DNA from 3 places in the Micromonospora musae genome. Region 3 is predicted to be linked to each of the others. Evidence: riboswitches for the same ligand, from Rfam matches in the RefSeq annotation. Region 3 holds a riboswitch; each other region holds the start of a gene.
The links. A riboswitch is a leader RNA that binds a small molecule or an ion and turns the genes downstream of it on or off. The one in region 3 is predicted to bind cyclic di-AMP.

Region 1 (6,257 bases), on a different contig from region 3:
CTTGCCGCTGGAGCCGAGCGAGGTCAGCAGCCGGTGGGTCCGTACCACCCGGACGGCCAGCACCACGGCGCCGACCAGCGTCGCGAGCAGCACGACGCCGGCGATGACGAGGAGGACGATCCACGCTTCGCGCGACATGCGGTCACGCTAACCCAATCCGGCCGCCTGCACCCTGTTCGAGGCGGCCGTCAGCGCCGGGCCCCGGTCAGTACGCCGGTACGGCCGCGCGCCCCCGCGCCACGACCTGGTTCTCCCGCGTCTGCTCCATCGGCCGGGCGACCTCGCTGAGCGGCAGCACCGACTCGGCGTCCTCCGCCCGGCGTCCGGTGGCGGCGAACGCCTCCTCCCGCAGGCTGCGGGCGGCCGCGGCAGTGCGTTCGACCTCCCGCCAGGCGAGCTGCTCCTGTTCGCGTGCCACCTGGTGGCGGGCGAGGAGGTTGTCGCGCACTGCCCGTCGCAGCACCAGCTCCTGCTCCACCGGGTGCAGCCGCGGGTCCCAGCCGTTGCGGTGCGCGAACACGTCGCTGAGCTGCTCGACGGAGAGCTCCCGCTGCCAGTACGCGTCGAGCGCGGCGCGGTGCAGGAAGCGCTCGCGGTCCACGTACTCGGCCGGCGTGCGGGCGGTACGCGGCAGCGGCATGGCAGCGGCGGCGCCCAGGCGTCGGACGTCCGCCTCGGCCGCCTCGTACGCCTGCCAGGCCACCTCGACCGCGTCCTGCGCGGCGAGCCACTCCGCCCGCTGTCGCTCCGCGGTGCTGGTGGCGCGCTCCGCGGCCACGGCGACCTCCTGCGAGTAGCGGGTGCGGTCCCGCTCCTCCTCGGCGAACTCGAGCCGGCCCGGCATCGCTGCGCGCCGGATCCTCGTGGCGGCGCCGATGGCGAGCCGGCCCGGTCGGAGCAGCAGGGTGGCGATGACGACGCCCACCACGGCGAGCAGGCTCAGCCAGATCACGGCGGCGCGGGGCACGTCGGGCAGGACGGCGGAGAGGACGGTCTGCATCATCTGCACCTCGTGGTCGGTTGTCGGTAATGGACGATCTGACCCGCTGGTGAGCGGAGGGAAGATTCGGGGGCCGGTCCCGCACCGCTCCGTGACGCGGAGGTCGGTGGTGCGGGACGCACGGCGGCCATCCGGTGTGCGGGTTCGGCGGTCGAGCCGGGCGACGCAGCGGTCAGGCCGTTGCGGGCGAACGACGCCGGCCAGGGCTTACGGCGCGAACGGCCTCGGCCACGGCCGTGGTGGGCCGTCGGTGCCGGGGCGGATGGCCCTCGGGTCAGGCGAGCGGAGGGCCCCGGCGACCGGGCGCGGCGCGGCCGGCGTCGATCGCCGGGAGAGCCTCGGGCATCGCCGTCAGGGTGCCGACCGCCGGGGTGGCGAGCAGCGGCCGGTCGGCCGGACGGTGCGCGGGAGCCTCGGCCGGGGTCAACCGCTCGGCGGCCGGCGCGATCTCGGGTCGCAGCACCTCGACCTGGCTGCTGACCGAGGTGGGCTGGAGCTGGGCGGCGGTGGCCGGCGGCCCGGCCGGGGCCGCGGCGCCGAGGCCGACGGCGAGCGCGAGCGTGGCCACGGCGAGCCGGGTCAGCTCGCCCAACGTGCGCAGCGTGGCCCGCCAGGTGGGGCGGGCGGACGCTACGGACAGCACGGGACCAACCTACCGCTCTCGGCCGTCGGGCGCAGCCTGGCCGGAACCACCGCCGACGTGACCGTGCCCACCCGTCCTCATCGGACGGACGGTCACCGGTGACCGACGGCGGGCGCGACCGCGGCCCGGCCACCTCGCGGCATCCGGGCCTCGGTCGAGTCGATCAACCGTCCAGGTCACCGGTCCCGGCGTCGTCGACGTCGGACCGGCCCGGGTCGGTCGCGGGCCCGGCGGTGGCGGACCGGGCCGTGTCGGCGGTGGCCCGCCGACTCAGGTGTCGGACCGGCCGCCGTCGGCCGTGGGCCCGGGATCGTCGGCGTCGGACCGGCCCGGGTCGGTCGCGGGCCCGGCGGTGGCGGACCGGGCCGTGTCGGCGGTGGCCCGCCGAGTCAGGTGTCGGACCGGCCGCCGTCGGTCGTGGGCCCGGGATCGTCGGCGTCGGACCGGCCGCCGTCGGCCGTGGACCCGGCGACGGCGGTGTCGGGCAGCTCGGTGAAGAGAGCAAGCAGGGCCCCGACCTCGAGGTCGGCCTCGGCCGGATGGCGGAACCGGCCGGCTGGGTTGAGGGTGTACTCGTTGCGGCGCCCCACCCGGGTCCGGCTGAGATAACCGCCGGCCTCCAGGTCGGCGACGATCGCCTGGGCGGCCCGCTCGGTGACCCCCACCTCGTCCGCGACGTCCCGCAGCCGCGCGGTGGGATTGCGCGCGATGGCGAGCAGCACATGTCCATGATTGGTGAGGAACGTCCAGTTCCGGGTGCCGCCGTACCCGCTCGCGCTCGTCGCCATGGCCGTCATCGTAGGGCCCGGCCCATCCCTCCGATTCCATCGATCGTGACCCGTCCGCGAATACCTGAAACGCAAATCACGTATACCTTGACGTGTCTCCGGGTGGGTGTGACCGTGGACGGGAGCCCGCGGCGGTCACCGTGGGTGATCACACCGATCGCATAGGAAGTCGAGGTGCGGGGATGAGTGGACCCGAAACGCCGGTGCTGCGTCCGGAGCAGGCGCTCGCCGAGCTGATCGAGGGCAACCACCGCTTCGTCACCGGCACCCCGAGCCACCCCAACCAGGACGCCGGCCACCGGGCCGCGGTCGCCGACGAGCAGCACCCGTTCGCGGTGATCGTGGGCTGCTCCGACTCCCGCCTCGCCGCCGAGATCATCTTCGACCGTGGGCTGGGCGACCTCTTCGTGGTGCGTACGGCCGGGCACACCACCGGGCCGGAGGTGCTGGGCAGCGTCGAGTACGCGGTCACGGTGCTGCGCGCGCCGCTGGTCGTGGTGCTCGGGCACGACTCGTGCGGGGCCGTGAAGGCGGCCCGGGAGTCGCTCGACACCGGCACGCAGCCCCCCGGTCACCTGGGCGCGGTGGTGGACGCCGTGCTGCCCAGCCTGCGTCGCGCCGCCGCCGAGGGGGTCGACGACCTCGACCGGATCATCGACCTCCACATCGCGCAGACCGTCGAGGCGCTGCTCGAGAACTCGGCAGTGCTGGCCGCCGAGGTCGAGGCCGGGCGGTGCGGGGTGGTCGGCATGTCGTACCGGCTCGCCGCCGGCGAGGTCCGTCAGGTCGCCGGGGTGCTTCCGCCCGCGGCGGGCGCGGATCCGACGGCGGGCTGACACCCTCCACGACGCCAGGAGAAGCGAGAGGGCCGCCCCGCGAATGCGGGGCGGCCCTTGCCGTTCTCAACCGGTCGCTACAGCAGCGACATGTGCACGTGGTCCGTGTGGTTGGACGGGCCGCTGTAGGACTTCCAGCCGGTGGCCGGGAACCAGATCTGCCGGTTCCAGATCACGTAGTAGATGCCGAGCCGGTCGGCGTTGCGAATGAGGAACGCGGCGACGTTGTTGCCGTACATCCGGGTGTCGTCGTTGTGCCAGGGCGAGAAGCCGCTCTTCTGCAGGGACCAGTCGCAGGCCCGGCCCTTCGGGTGCTCCCACGGCCCGCCCGGTCGGTAGCAGCCGACGAACCGGTTGAAGCCGGCTCGCTTGACCTCCTTGTAGGCGTGCAGCGTGCGGGGCGTGATGCAGCCCGAGGTGGTCGGGTCGGGCTCACTGCACGACATCGGCTTCCAGTCGCCGTCGGCCGTCCGGCCGGGACCCATCCTCGCCACCGGCGAGGTGGCCGAGACGAGACCGCCGGTGAAGCCCTTTCCGCCGACCAGGGCCAGGGCCTTGTCCGCCTCGCGCTTCTGCTTGGCCATGATGGCGGCCTGCTTCTGCTGCTCGCGGACCTCGGTGTCGATCGCCAGCTTGGCGAGCTCGGCGCGGTGCTTGACCTCGTTGATCCGGGACAGCTTCTGCGAGTTGACCATGTTGAGTTCGTCGAGGCCCATCACCCGCTCCACGAAGGAGTCCGGGTCGTTGCTCGACAGCAACATCCCGACCGCGCCCATCCGACCGGTGCGGTACGACTGGGCGGCGACCTGGCCGACCTGCGGCGCCAACGCGTTCAGCTCGGCCTCGGCCCGCTTGACGTCCAGGCCCAGCTCCACCTGGCGCTTCTTGGACTTCTCCAGCTTGGCCTTGGCCGCGGTGTAGTTGCGGTTCGTCGTCTCGACGACGTCGGTGAGCAGTGGCGGGTCGTCGTCCTCGTGCCCGGACGGAACGGCCGGCTTGGGTGCGGCGGACGCCGGGAGGGGCCCGGCGAGCACGGTCAGCGCGGCGATCACGGCCACCACGGGTATCAACCAGCGGCGTAGGGGTGCCGTCACAGTTTTCCCTTCCGTCGACCGCCGACCGGGTTAGCTGACGGGTTCGGGGCGGAAGTGGCCCCTACCGCTGACGCGGACTCACCCCAGGTACCTGGGTTCCCGGCTCGCCGTCCGGCGATTGGGCGGTGGTACCGCAGGCGCCGCTGCGCGCCTTCGGCGGTTACCGGCAGCGAGGTTACCCGAGAGCCCGGCCGGGGAGCTACGCCCGGATGCCGACTAAAGGCGTCATTTCGCCATAGCGCTGGGTAACCAGTGGCGCAGCTGCCAGGCCGGCGAGCCTGCGCGGTCACGTTGAGGAGTGTCACCATGCGCTCTCCGTTCTCCTGTCCGGGTCGGGCCGGCCACCGGGGGTGGCGGGGGGTGGGATCGGGCTCGGGTCGTGTCGCCCGGCGCCCAGCGCCTCCAACACGTCGCTCCGGTCCGGGGCGGGCCGGGTGGTCGGGTGGGTGGGCTTCGCCTCGCCGTCGGCCGGTGCGGCGACTGAGCGTCCGGCCGTCGTGACGATCGCGGCCAGGCCGGTGGTGAGCGGGACGGCGGCGATCAGCCCGAGCGTCGCGACCGCGCTACGGACGATCTCCTGGGCCAGGAACTCGCTGGTGAGGAGCTGACCCACCGGGCGCGAGTCGGCGGTGAGCAGGAGCAGCAGCGGCAGCGAGGCGCCCGCGTACGCGAGCACGATGGTGTTCACCGTGGACGCGATGTGCGCGCGGCCGACCCGGGTCGCGGCCCGGTAGAGCTGGAGCCGGGACAACCCCGGGTTCGCGTGGGCCAGCTCGGTGACCGTGGCCGCCTGGGTGACCGTGACGTCGTCGAGCACGCCGAGCGACCCGATGATGATCCCGGCGAGCAGCAGGCCCCGCAGGTCCACGTCGCCGCGGAACATCGAGAGCGTCAGGGCGTCCTCGCTGCCGAAGCCGGTGAGGTGGGTGGCGGCGGTGGCAGCCGCGCCGAGGACGCCGGTGAGCACCAGGCTGCCGAGGGTGCCGAGCACGGCGACCGAGGTCTGCGCGGTCACGCCGTGCGTCAGGTAGAGCACCACGAACATGATCAGGGCGGCGCCGACCACGGCGACCAGCAGCGGTGAGTGCCCCGCGCCGATGCCGGGCAGGACGAAGGTGAGCAGGATGCCGAAGCTCGCGGCGAGGCCGGCGAGCGCGGCCAGGCCCCGCCACCGTCCGAACGCGACGATCGCCCCGGCGAAGATCAGCGCCAGCCAGACGAGCGGCTGGCCGCGCTGGTGCTCGGCGACGTTCCAACTCGACGACGAGGGGTCGGTCGGATCGGTCAGCTGCACCATGATCACCTCGTCGCCCGCCTCGACGACCGGTGCCCCCGGACCGTCCGGGACCGGCGCCTCGACCTGCTGACCGGCGGCCGGGCCGTCCTGCACACGTACGGTCACCGTGCCGCAGCGCTGTGGCCGTCCACCGGGCGTCCCCTCCGGCGTCTCCGACACCGGGGAGCAGGCCTCGCTCACCACCCGGGTGACGGTGCCGTGATACCGGGCCGGATCGCCGCTGCCCTCCGTCTCCGGAACGTCGCGGGGCCAGAGCACCAGGGCGGCGACCACGGTGGCGAGGACGAGCGGGACGACCGTCACGAGGAGGATCCGTCGCACCCCCGGTGGGGTGGACGGTGCGGGACGGCTGTGGTCGGCGCCCATTACGAATCTCCCAACGAATCCGGGGCAGGGTACGTGCCGGTGGGGCGATCGGCTCAGCGGCGCGGGACCGCCCCGCCACGAAAGATCCGGAGAGTCATCGTCGGAATGCTAACCATGGCGACCCTCCGGCGCCTGTTCACGCCGACGGTGTCACGTCATGACGGCGAAGGCCCCCACGGCGGCGGCCGACGGGGCATGTTGGGTTCATGGCCGCAGATCCGTCACCGCACCAC
Region 2 (6,257 bases), on a different contig from region 3:
GAAGGCCCAGCGTCGGGAATTGCTTCCTGACCTGGGTCTTTGCCGTTGGAGCGGGTGACGGGAATCGAACCCGCACTGTCAGCTTGGGAAGCTGATGTTCTGCCATTGAACTACACCCGCAAGCGGCACCACTGTACCCGAGTCGCCAGCCTCCCGCATCCAGGTACCCCCGCGGCGCAGCGGCCGACCGCCAGGCCGGGCGGGCCGCGTCGGACGGCGTCCAAGGCGACGCCCCCGGTCCGCCAGATACTTTCACCACGGCAATATATAGGTGTTCTCAAATCTCTCGATGGCTTGTAACGTCTGCCTCACGTTCTCAGCCACGGCGTGACACACCTCCCGTCGCGCCGCCAGAAAGAGGTGGGCCCATGGGACTCCGTCCCAACCTGCTGACCCGGCGTGCCGCCGGCGTCGCCTCCACGACCCTCGCGCTGCTGCTCAGCACGGCAGCGGTCGGCGTCGCTCCGGCCGCTTCGGCCTTCTCCGCCGCCCCTGGAGGCACCTGCGTCGAGCCGGCCGACGCGCACGCCGACGCCCGCGTCAAGGCCGGCGGCGCCGCGAAGCACGAACCGAACGAGCTGACCGCCGCGCAGATCAAGGAGCGGGAGGCCGACCTGGCCGCCGCGCTGCGTGAGCGCGCCAGCCGGCGTACGGGTGCTGTCGTGCCGCTCGCCACCGTCACGATCCCGGTGGTCGTGCACGTGATCCAGGAGAACAACACGCGGGCCGGCGGCAACATCCCGGACTCGATGATCCAGAGCCAGATCACCGTGCTCAACCAGGCGTACAGCGGCGCGACCGGCGGGGCGGTCACGGCCTTCGCCTTTCAGCTGAGCAAGATCAACCGGGTGGTCAACCCGTCGTGGTACCCGATCCTCGAAGGCTCCTCGGCCGAGCGCTCGATGAAGTCGTCGCTGCGTGAGGGTGGCAAGAACACCTTGAACCTCTACCTGGGCGACGTGACCCCCGGCCTGCTCGGCTGGGCGACCTTCCCGCAGCAACGGCTCAGCAGCACCGACGGCGTGGTCGTGCTCAACGAGTCGCTGCCCGGCGGCACCGAGCCCAACTACAACCAGGGCGACACCGGCACCCACGAGGTCGGCCACTGGCTGAACCTCTACCACACCTTCCAGGGCGGCTGCTCCGCCTCGGGCGACGGCGTCGCGGACACGCCGGCCGAGGCCTCACCGGCGTACCAGTGCCCGACCGGTCGGAACACCTGCAGCGCGGCCGGCCTGGACCCGATCACGAACTTCATGGACTACACCTACGACTCGTGCATGTACCAGTTCACCCCTGGGCAGGCGAGCCGCATGTTGACCGCGTGGAACGCCTACCGCGCGGCCTGACGTCGACGCGTACGACCGGTGCCGGCCCCGTCGCCACGGGGCCGGCACCGGCGTTTCGCCCCCCAGGACGCGGTCAGGCCGCCGAGCGCTGGACGTCGCGGCGCCCGCGGCGGCCGGGTCGGGTCTGCGGCACCACGGGGGTGGGGCCGAGCCGCCGATCGTCGGCATGCGGGTCGAGCCAGACCTGCACCGCCGGACGGCCGTGCCCCTCGCCCGGCCCGCCCGCGCTGCCGGCGTCACGCCGGGAGAGCATCGCCACGTCGACGGTGAACTCGAAGAGCCGCCAGTCGACCTGCGGCGCGGCCCCGGCCCGGGCCGCGAGCCGGGCCACGCGGGCCTGGTCGGTGACCGGCCGGGCCTGCCCCGCCACGTAGGCCTCGTCGTCGCTCTCCTCCGGCGGGAAGGAGTGCAGCGCGTAGCGGCCGTCCCGCTCCAGGTCACGCCGCTTCGGCGAGTCGATGATGAAGCAGAAGAGCCCCTCGTCGGTGATCACCGGCGACACCGGGTGCACCCGGGGCCCGCCGTCGGCACGGACCGTGGCCAGGTAGCCGAAGCCCGGACCGTACTGCTGCATGAGAACGCGGATCCCGTCGGCGAGCCGGGGCTCGTCAGCGGCGAATTCGGACCAGGAAGCCATGCGGGCATTCTATCGAACAAATGTTCTAGAGGCGACGCGACGCGCTGGTCACGGGCACCGGATTCGAGCTGTCCGAACGTGCCTCGCTATGGTGGTCCGATGCTGCTCTCCGACCGCGACCTGGTCTCCGAGATCAAGGCCGGCTCGCTCGGGCTGGAGCCGTTCGAGCCCACCCTGGTGCAACCGTCGAGCATCGACGTACGTCTCGACCGGCTCTTCCGGGTCTTCAACAACCACCTCTACACCCACATCGATCCGGCACAGCAGCAGGACGACCTGACGTCGGTGGTCGAGGTCCCCGACGGGGAGCCGTTCGTGCTGCACCCGGGGGAGTTCGTGCTCGCCTCGACGCTCGAGGTCATCTCACTCGGCGAGCAGCTCGCCGGCCGGCTGGAGGGCAAGTCGAGCCTGGGCCGCCTCGGTCTGCTGACCCACTCCACCGCCGGCTTCATCGATCCGGGGTTCTCCGGCCACGTGACCCTGGAGCTGTCGAACGTGGCGAACCTTCCGATCACGCTCTGGCCAGGCATGAAGATCGGCCAGCTCTGCATCTTCCGGCTCTCGTCGCCCGCCGAGCACCCGTACGGTTCGGCCGTCTACGGCTCGCGCTACCAGGGGCAGCGCGGCCCGACCCCGAGCCGGGCCTGGCAGAACTGGCGTACCTGGCCCACCCGCTGACCGACCGACCGGCCGACCAGGCTGCTCGTTCACGGAAAGAGTGGTCATTCGCGCGCGGATGACCACTCTTTCCGTGAACGTGCGCGGACGCGTCAGTCGGGACGGCCGAAGCTGTGGATCGGGCCGTCGTCGACCTTCTTCATCTTGACCGGCACTCCGGCCTGGGAGGCGTGCACCACCCATCCGCCGCCGACGTACATGCCGACGTGGTGCAGGTCGCTGTAGTAGAAGACGAGGTCGCCGGGGCGGAGGTCGGCCCGGCTCACCGTCTTCGTCGCCCGGCGCTGCTGCGCGGCGTTGTGCGGCAGCGACACCCCGGCCTTGGCCCAGGCCGCGAGCATGAGCCCCGAGCAGTCGTACGAGTCGGGGCCGTCGGCCCCCCAGACGTAGGGCTTGCCGATCTGGGCGCAGGCGAACTTCACCGCCACCCCGGCCGCGCCACCCGGATAGGTGGCCGGGCACGGGGCCGGCCGCAGCGAGCCACCGCCACCGTTGCCGTACACCTTGATGCGCAGCTTCTGCAGCCGCTCGATCTCGGTGTTGATCTGCTTCTTCTTCGCCGCCAGCTGGGCCTCGGTACGGGTCAGCTCGGTGACCAGCTCGTCCAGCGGCGCCTTCTGCCGGGCCAGTTGGTCGCGCAATTCGACGACCTGGGCGACGTCCTGCTGCTGGTTGTGGGCGAACCGGTCGAGCAGCTCCAACTGCCCGACGACGTCACCCGGCGACTGGCTGCCGAGCAGCGCGTTGACGGTCGAGAGGTTCTCGCCCTTGTACGCCCGCACCGCGAGCACGCCGACCTTGTTCATGGCCTGGTCGATCCGGAGCTGCAGTGGCTTGATCCGGGCGGCGAGCGCATCGGCCTGCCGACGCTTGGCGGTGAGTTCCTGACGGGTCGCGTTGTGCCGCTCGATGACGGGTTCGAGCTTGTTCCAGTCCTGGTCGATCTGGCGCTCGATCTCGGCGACCGACGGGTCCGCGTGGGCCGCGGTGGCGCCGCCGCCGAGGACGACGCCGATGCCGACGAGGGCGGCGAGGACGGTGGTGAAGCGGGACCAGCGTGGACGCGGCGCACCCGTCGTCGGGCCGGCTGTCGCCGGCCGTCCGGACGGAGGCCGCGGGGCATGGTGGGCCACCGGGCTCCGTACTCCTTCTTCCCTGACCGCCTACCGGGTTAGCTGACGGGTTCGGGCGGGAAGGTCGGCGCCCTACCGCAGTGGCTGCGGATTCACCCCGGGAACCTGGGTCCCCGGCTCGCTCGGGGAGCGACTCGGCGGTGTCGGACCGTTACCGCCCTGGTTGGACGGACCTGTTGCCGGCCGACGATTGACCAGACTAGAGACCCTCGTTACCGATCCGCAACCCTTCAGGCGGTGACACTCCGTGCATGGCGCGGCGGAACGCACTCTCCGTGCGAATCTCGAAGATTTTTTTCCTATGCGATGGGCAGATCGAAAGGTATTGACCGAGGCGGGCCGGCGGAGCGAAGGTGACCAATACCTGACCCGTCCTTACTGGGGGCCCGATGCATCGATCAACCATCTCCAGGAGCAGGCGCGCCCTGCTCGCCGCCGCGGTGGTCAGCGCCACCGCGGCCGTGCCACTGACCGGCGTCCCGGCCAACGCCGCGCCGGCCGGCGACCGCCAGCAGCAGTACGTCGCCGCAGCGACCGCATACGGGGTGCCGGAGAGCGTCCTGCTCGGCGTCTCGTACCTGGAATCCAGGTGGGACACCCACGCCGGCACGCCCAGCACGAGCGGCGGCTACGGCCCGCTGCACCTCACCGACGCGGCTCACGTCGCGAACCTGCCCGCCGCTTCGCACGTCGACGAGGGCGAGGACCCGCGCGGTGACACGTCCCGGCCGTTGACCCTCGGTGCGCCGAAGAAGTCCGCAGCCGACGCACCCGCACCCGCGGCGCTACGGACCCTCCAGGCCGCTGCGGCGCTCACCGGGGCCGACGCCGAGGCACTCCGCACCGACCCCGCCACCAACATCCGGGGCGGCGCGGCCCTGCTCGCCTCGTACCAGGAACAGCTGGGCGGCCCGGTGGGCGCGGCGACCGACCCGGGGGCCTGGTACGCGGCGGTGGCCCGCTACTCCGGCGCGGAGACCGAGGAGACGGCGACCGCCTTCGCCGACGAGGTGTACGACCAGATCCGACTCGGCGCGAGCCGACGTACCGACGACGGGCACCAGGTCACCCTCCGCGCACGGAAGGTGACCACGGAGACCGGCGCGCTGCATCGGCTCGGGCTGCGCGAGCCGCAGGGGCGCGCCGGAGTCGAGTGCCCGGCGCGGCTCGGCTGCGAGTGGATCCCCGCGCCGTACGAGCAGTACGGCCCGACCGTCGGCGACTACGGCAACCACGACCTGGGTGACCGGCCGGCGCAGCAGAAGATCGAGTACATCGTCATCCACGACACCGAGGGGTACTACCAGCCCAGCGTCGGCCTCGTGCAGCAGGCGGACTACCTGGGCTGGCACTACACGCTGCGCTCGGTGGACGGCCACGTGGCGCAGCACGTGAAGGCCGAGGACGTCGGCTGGCAGGCCGGCAACTGGTACGTCAACGCGAAGTCGATAGGCATCGAGCACGAGGGCTTCGCCGGCCACGGCACCTGGTACACCGAGGCGATGTACCGCGCCTCGGCCAAGCTGGTCCGGTACCTGGCGCTCAGGTTCGGCATCCCACTGGACCGGCAGCACATCATCGGGCACGACAACGTGCCCGGGACGGTGGCCTCGACGGTGGCCGGCATGCACTGGGACCCGGGCCCGTACTGGGACTGGTCGCACTACTTCGACCTGCTGAAGGCGCCGTTCCGGACCACCGGCACCAAGCGGACCGGCCTGGTCACCATCGACCCGGACTTCGCCGCCAACCGGCCGGCGTTCGTCGGCTGCAACCGGCAGCCGCCGGGCGTGCCGAACCCGCCGCCGCCCGCCGAGCCCTGCCCGCTGCGCGGCTCGTCCGCGGTCGTCCTGCACAGCGCGCCGAGCCAGGACGCCCCGCTCGTCAACGACCTGGGTCTGCGTCCGGACGGCTCGCCGAACACCATGTACATCTCCGACCACGGCGCCCGGGCCTCCGCCGGCCAGACGTACGCGGTGGCCGAGGTGCGCGGTGACTGGACGGCGATCTGGTACCTCGGGCAGAAGGCTTGGTTCCACAACCCCGCCTCGGCACCCACCGCCAGGTGGGCCACCGGTTTCGTGGTGACCCCGAAGCCGGGGAAGGCGACGATCCCGGTCTACGGCCGGGCCTACCCGGAGCAGGACGCCTACCCGGCCGGCGTGGCGTACCAGACGATCTCCCCGTTGCAGTACACGCTCGCCGCCGGTCAGCGGTACGCCGTCGGCGACGTGCTGCCGAGCGAGTACTACAAGGCCACCACCTTCGACGGCTCGTCCCCGGGCGACTGGACGGTGATCCGGGGCGACCTGCGGTACGTGCAGATCCAGTTCGGGCACCGCATCATGTACGTCAACCTCGACGACGTGCTGCTGCTCCCGTCCCTGGTGGGCGCGCCCCGCTGACGAGCGCGGGCAGCGCGGGTGAGCGTGCCGAGAGACACGAGGGCCCCCGGTCTTC
Region 3 (6,257 bases):
CCGGGGACTGGGGTGTCGGCCTGCCCGGGTGGTGGGGGCCGGCCGCCGTGCTCGGGTTCCTCCTGCTGAACCTGGTCCTGGCCGGGCTCCTGCACCGCTGGGTCGAGATGCCGATGATGCGCCGGCTCGGTCCACGCCGTGCCCGTCCGTCCGCGGCCCCCGCCGCCCCCGCCCCCGCCCGCTCCCGCTGACCGCGGGCCGAGCCGGCTCGACTCGCCTCGTCGAGCGGGCCGGACGGCCCCGCCGCCGCTCGGCTTCCCCGGCCCCGGGTGTCCCTCCGACTCGGTGCCAAACTGCCCCTGAGCTGGGACGTCCACCCTGGTCGGTGCGGTCGGCGCGGCGTCGCGACACGCCCGGCTACCGTGCGACTCCGGTGGTGCGGGGGTAGCGTTGCCCCATGCCTTCCTTCGCGCTCACCGATCCCCTGTGGTGGGTGGCGCGTTGGGCCGCTCGGTTGCTGGCCAGCCTCGCGGTGGCCGGCGCGTTGACCGTCGGGTCGCTGGCGCCGTTCGGGGCTCCGCACCCGCAGGCCACCACCGAGTCGCCGTCGCTCACCGGCTCGTGGGCCTGCGACTGCGCTCCCACGTTCGTCGGCGCGCCCGACTCCCCGGTCGTCGCCGTCGCGCACGGCACCGTCGCACCGCAGAGCACCGCCGAGGCCGCCGGCCCGCCGGCCGCCGCACCGTCCGCGCCCGGTGTCACAGTCGAGCCGTTCGCCCTGGTCGCACCGGTGGCCGCCGCGGTCGCCGTCGCGGCCACCGAGGCGCACCCGCAGCGCAACGCGATCCCGACCGTTCGAGCGCCCCGGGCCCCGCCCGGCGCCTGACCCGTCGGCGGGAGCAGGAAACCCTCCCGCCGCGCCCGCCGAACGCGTCAACCGCGCCCGCCCCGGCGCCCCGCGCGGCCGAGTCGGCCCCGCCCCGGGTGGCCGGGCGGCTTCCCGCATTCGCGTCTGCCTGCCCCGAGGTGTCGACATGGAGAAAACCGTCCTCTACCAGTTCCTCGTCGAGGTGCCGCAGGCCGCCGCCATCTGGTCGGCCCTGCTGGTACTGGCCCTGATCGTGCTCACCGTGCTGGTCGCCCGCCCCGAACGCGACCGCCCGGAGGACGACCGGAGCGCCCCGACCGTGCCGTCCGACCGGGAGTTGGCGACGGCCGAGGCGACAGACCTGCGCCGGTACGCCGAGGAGGTGGCGGTCGCCGCCGCGGGCGCGGCGCAGACCGCCCGACGGAGACGGGACGCGTGGTCGACCGCCCAGGCCGATCTGGACCGGGCCTGGGCGGCGTACGACGAGGCCGACAGCGCCGCCCGCCGGTTCGCCGGCGCGGGCGCCCTGCCGACGCCCCGCACGCCCCACACCCCAGCGGAGTACGCGGCCCGGGAGCGGCACCTGCACCGGGCGGCCACGGCGGCGTACTGGCGGGGCGATCTCACCCTGCGCCAACTCGGCGACGTCTTCGGACACCGCGACGGCTGGGATCCCCGTCTGCACCCGGTCGAGCAGGAGGTGCGCCTGGCCCGGGTGGTCCGGGACGGCCGGCTGGCCGGATACCGGGCCGCTCAGGAGCGGGAGCGTCGCGCCTGGCGGGACGCCGAACTCGCCGCCGAGGCGGCCCGCGCGCTGGCCACCGAGGCGTACGCGGCGGCGGTCCGCGTCCGGCCGGGCCGGTCGACGGCGACCCGGCCGGCGAGCACCGCCCCCGCCCGCCTGGTGACCGCCCGTTGGCACCCGGCGAGGGTCGGCTGACCGGGCCGCTCCCCGACCGACTCGTCTCCTGGAAGATCGGGCGGCCCGGTCGTCCGGACCCCGCACCTCAGGGTGGGAGTTGATCGCCGTGCCGGCGGATGTCGGTCGAATTCCGCCGGCAACTCCGTGAGCCCGGTCACAACGGCCCGGAAACGGTCAGCGGGTCCAGCCGGTTCGAATCATCCCGGCCCTTTGACAAGGTTGTCGTCGGCCCGTCCTGTTGCGCCCCCCGAACGCCGCCGTAACTGCCCGTCCCATTGAGTCCCGTCAGCGGCCAAACGCCCGGAAAAATTGTCAGACGGAACAGGTTTAAGCAGGTGGCGAAGGGTTGGCAGGCTCCTCGTCGACCAGTAGTGTCGGCCCGTCCGGTGCGGTACCCGATCGCAAGAGGCGACGCCGCGCCGACCCGCCTAATCGTTGTTCTTCACGAGCCGGGGACCCACATGTACGTCCGGGGTGAATCCGCGAGCCACGGCCCGCGGTAGGGCGATCTTCCCGCCCGAATCCGTCAGCTAACCCGGTAGGCGGTGCCGGAAGGAGTTCCATCCCTGTGGTGCACGAACCCACCCCTCGGCCGTCCCCGAACCTCCACGGCGCCCCGGTGCCCGCGCTCGCCCGCCTCGTAGCGGCGAGCTGATCCGGCACCCGCGTCACGCCGCCCGGTCCACCGGGCGATCCCCTGAGCGATCCACCAACCGCACGCGGACCAGGTCCGCGCGGTGACGCCTACCCGATTCCCGGTACGGCGGCCGGTCGCTCACCCCCGAACCGTGGAGGAACCGTGAAGCACACCCTGAAGCGTCAGCTCCGTCGCCTGGCCGCCGCGCGGCCGTACCAGATCGCCGCCGCCTCGGCCGCGGCGCTGGTGCTGGCGACCACCACCGGCGCCCTGCTCAACGGCGCCGACGAGGCGCCCGCCGCGCAGCGCGCCTCCGCCGCGGTCGCGGCCGAACTGCGCAGCGACGCCGGCATCGCCTCGCTCAGCGAGCAGCAGCCCACCACACCGGCGGCCGACTCGCCCACGGCCAGCTCGCCCACCGCCGGCGCACCGGCGGCGAAGAAGGCCGCGAACCCCGACCTGACCCGCAAGCCGACCCCGCCGAAGCCGCCGTCGAGCAAGGTCCTCGACTACGACTACCAGGCGCAGACCACCTTCTACTACTGCGGGCCCGCCGCCACCCGCAACGCGCTCAGCGCCACCGGCATCGAGCGCGGCCAGGACGACCTCGCCACGCAGCTCGGCACCACCGAGATGGGCACCAACTCCGCCGAGGACACCACCCGGGTGCTGAACGCGGTGGTCAAGGGCAACCCGTACAAGACCACCATGTTCCCGACCGCGCCGCGTCCCGCCCAGATGGACCGGCTCCAGGCCGACATCGTCCGCGCCATCACCGACGGGCGCGGCGTGGTCGCGAACATCGTCGGCGACGCCGTCGACACCGACGGCGGCTGGCACTCCTTCGGCGGCGGGCACTACATCGCCGTCGTCGGCTACCGGGACCAGGGCCGCACCGTGAAGATCGCCGACTCGGCGAACCCGGCGGTGCCGTCGTACTGGATCACCACGATCGACCTGGCGAACTGGATCACCTCCCGCGGTTACTCCGCCTGACGATCGCGTTCACCTCGGGCGCCGGCACCTGATCAAGGGGCCGGCGCCCGTCGTCGTACCGGATCTCCACCCTCGCCCTGCCGACGCCGCGATGGCAGACTGCGTCCATGACCGACGCCGGTGCCCGTACGCCCGGCCGGCCCGCGCTCCTGCTGCTGCACGGCATGGGCGCGACCGGCGAGGTGTGGCTGCCCTGGGCGGCCCTGCTGGAACGCCGGTGGGAGGGGCGCTGGCTGGCGCCGGACCTCGCCGGCCACGGCACCTCACCACCGCTGCCCGCCTACGACTTCGGCACGCTGGCCGAGCGGGTGGCCGAGGCGCTCGCACCGGACGACCGCCTGATCGTGCTGGGGCACTCGCTCGGCGGCGTGGTCGGCCTGACGCTCGCCGCGCGGGACGCCGGATTACCGGTCGCCGCTGTCGTCGGGCTCGGCATCAAGGCGGTCTGGTCCGGCGCCGAGTTGGCGAAGGCGCGGGAGCTGGCCGCCCGTCCGGTCGCCTGGTACGCCGACCGCGACGCCGCCGCCGAGCGCTACCTGCGGGTCTCCGGGCTGGCCGGACTGGTCGCCCCCGACGATCCGAGGGTGACGGCCGGGCTGCGCCAGGTGGATGGGCGCTGGCGACTGGCCATGGACCCCGCGGCGTTCGCGGTCGGCGAGCCGGACCTGTCGGCGCTGCTCGCCGCCACCGACGTGCCGATCCTGCTGGCGCGCGGCGAACACGACCCGTTGGTCACCGACGCGCAGCTGCGGCGCTACGGGGTTCCGGTCGCCACGCTTGCCGGGCTCGGCCACAACGCCCACGTCGAGGACCCGGAGGCGGTGCTGGCGCTCGTCGAGTCGTACCGCTGAGCGGCCGGCCTCAGGCGGTCGGCAGGGGTGCCGCCTCCGCTGCGGCCGGCCGGCCGACGCGCGGCGTCGGCGTCCGTCCGGCCGGCTCCAGCTCGCGCCGGGCGGCGGCGAGGAAGGCCTCGGCGTACGACTCGGCCGGGAAGTCGCCGAGGTAGCGTCGCCGGGTCTCCCAGCGCTGCGCGGAGAGCGGGTCGGTGTCGAGCAACCGGTCCAGCACCTCGTCCAGGTCGGCCATGTTCCGGCGCAGCACGTACCCGGCGGCCGCCAGCGGGAACCGCTCGGTGAACGCGTCGCCGTCGGCCCCCATGTCCGTCACCGCGAACGGCTTGCCGGAGTAGAGGTAGTCCGAGATGACTCCGGAGACGTCGGAGACCAGGGCGTCGGAGCGGTTCACGCACTCCACCAGGCTCAGGTCCCGGCTCGCGGCCGCGCCCCAGAGGTGCTGCCGGCCGGTCCGGGCCCGGTCGGCGGCGAGCAGCTCGGTCAGCCGGCCGAGCTGCCGGGCGGACGCCGGGTTCTGCGTGGTGTACGGGTGTGCGCGCAGGATGACCGTCGCGCCCCGGTCCAGCAGCCGCCGCAGCAGCGGCTCGGCCACCGGCAGCGAGCAGTAGTCGGCGTCCGCGTGGTGGCCGGTCCAGGTCGGGGTGTAGAGGACGGTGCGGGGGGTCAGCGCGGGCAGCCGCTCGGTGCGAACCTCGATCGACTCGACCTGCGGGCGGCCGACCACCACGAACTTCTCCGCCGGGATCTCCACGCCGACGCGCGCGTACCGCTCGATCGCGGCCTGCCCGGCCACGAAGATCCGGTCGAAGATCGCGGAGACCGGGTTGGCGCTCGGCGCCTTGTCGCTGTCGCCGTGGTGCAGCTGCACGTGGGTCAGCTGGGTGAACCGGATGAAGTGGCTGTTCTTGGCGCCGTGGTTGACGTAGAACGCCGCCTTCAGGCTCGGCACCAGCACCTCGTCCAGCGCCCGCAGGGTGGGGCAGTAGACCACCGGGGCGGTGGTGGCGGCGGCGACCGGCGCCAGGAACTCCGGCTCGCGGAGCACCACCAGGAACGGGCGGCCGATCCGCTCCAGGTACGGCAGCCACATGGTGACCTGGTACTCCGACCCGGGCGGTGCGGAGAAGTAGAGGACGAACTCCGGTTCGTACGCGCGCAGCGCCCGCGCCGTCGCCCCGCCCGACGCGGACGGCCGGAAGCGTCGCCGGGCCAGGTCCGCCCCGACCGCACCGGCGCCGGCGCCGACCAGCACGGCCGCCACCAGCGCCGTCAGCGCCGGCAGGGTCGCCGCGGCGGCCAGCGCCACCACGGCGAGCAGCCCGAGCAGCGCGTCGCCGAGGTGCGTGGCGACCAGCGGGGCCCAGGACCGCACCGGCAGGTTCGCGGTGCGGACCTCCAGGTCGCCGGCCTGCCGCAAGGGCCCGACCAGCAGCACCAGCCCGAGCAGGGCGAGCGCGGTGGCGGCCAGCGCCGGGTCGAACCCGTGGTCGAGCCGTCGTGCGTACGCGACCAGCACGGCCGCGGCGATCAACGTCGTCTCGGCGGCGGTGTCCGCGCCGGGACGGATCCGCCGCTCCACGGCCGCCGCCGCGAGGGCGGCGACCGCCAGCGCGAGGCCCCAGCCGGTCGCGCCGGTCAGCGCGGCGGTGAGGAAGGCCAGTACGGCCAGCCCGATGCTCAGGCATCGAGCGATCAGCTTGCGGAACAGGTCACCACGCATGTCGCTCCGTTCAACCGCCGTTCGCGGTCAGCAGACGTTCGACGTCAGCCGGCGGTCGCCGGGGTGGCGGTCGTGCCACCGTCGGAGGGCACCGCCTGGGCCGGGACCGTCTGCGGCGCCTCGCCCTGCGGCCGGCGTACGTCGATGACCTGCCCGGTGAGTTCCGAGATCAGCACGTCCAGCGAGGCCTGCGCCACCGCCTCGGCCGAGAGCAGGGTGTGCTCCGGCTCCTCGCCGAAGGCCCGGGTACGCATCGGGGTGGCCGTCCGCTCCGGGTTGACGCAGTTGACCCGGACACCGACGTCGGCCCACTCGTCGGC

Region 1: another riboswitch for cyclic di-AMP. It lies ahead of D7147_RS02490 (coiled-coil domain-containing protein); the one in region 3 lies ahead of D7147_RS26860 (C39 family peptidase).
Region 2: another riboswitch for cyclic di-AMP. It lies ahead of D7147_RS29690 (C40 family peptidase); the one in region 3 lies ahead of D7147_RS26860 (C39 family peptidase).

Annotation. Positions count from the first base shown of each region.
Region 1 is NZ_RAZS01000001.1:526,387-532,643, reverse strand. It holds gene D7147_RS02515 (YkvA family protein) at 1-138, opposite strand, end outside; gene D7147_RS02510 (hypothetical protein) at 206-1,003, opposite strand; gene D7147_RS02505 (hypothetical protein) at 1,275-1,643, opposite strand; partial or broken gene D7147_RS02500 (helix-turn-helix transcriptional regulator) at 2,120-2,440, opposite strand; gene D7147_RS02495 (carbonic anhydrase) at 2,614-3,267, shown strand; gene D7147_RS02490 (coiled-coil domain-containing protein) at 3,345-4,361, opposite strand; cyclic di-AMP (ydaO/yuaA leader) riboswitch at 4,365-4,496, opposite strand; gene D7147_RS02485 (YibE/F family protein) at 4,663-6,024, opposite strand; gene D7147_RS02480 (heavy metal translocating P-type ATPase) at 6,231-6,257, shown strand, end outside.
Region 2 is NZ_RAZS01000015.1:78,373-84,629, reverse strand. It holds tRNA gene D7147_RS29710 (tRNA-Gly) at 47-120, opposite strand; gene D7147_RS29705 (zinc metalloprotease) at 369-1,349, shown strand; gene D7147_RS29700 (pyridoxamine 5'-phosphate oxidase family protein) at 1,423-1,986, opposite strand; gene dcd (dCTP deaminase) at 2,086-2,664, shown strand; gene D7147_RS29690 (C40 family peptidase) at 2,757-3,797, opposite strand; cyclic di-AMP (ydaO/yuaA leader) riboswitch at 3,810-3,947, opposite strand; gene D7147_RS29685 (N-acetylmuramoyl-L-alanine amidase) at 4,187-6,202, shown strand.
Region 3 is NZ_RAZS01000012.1:48,906-55,162, reverse strand. It holds gene D7147_RS26875 (acyltransferase family protein) at 1-191, shown strand, start outside; gene D7147_RS26870 (hypothetical protein) at 398-826, shown strand; gene D7147_RS26865 (hypothetical protein) at 975-1,748, shown strand; cyclic di-AMP (ydaO/yuaA leader) riboswitch at 2,146-2,290, shown strand; gene D7147_RS26860 (C39 family peptidase) at 2,530-3,363, shown strand; gene D7147_RS26855 (alpha/beta fold hydrolase) at 3,471-4,214, shown strand; gene D7147_RS26850 (CDP-glycerol glycerophosphotransferase family protein) at 4,225-5,937, opposite strand; gene D7147_RS26845 (bifunctional cytidylyltransferase/SDR family oxidoreductase) at 5,982-6,257, opposite strand, start outside.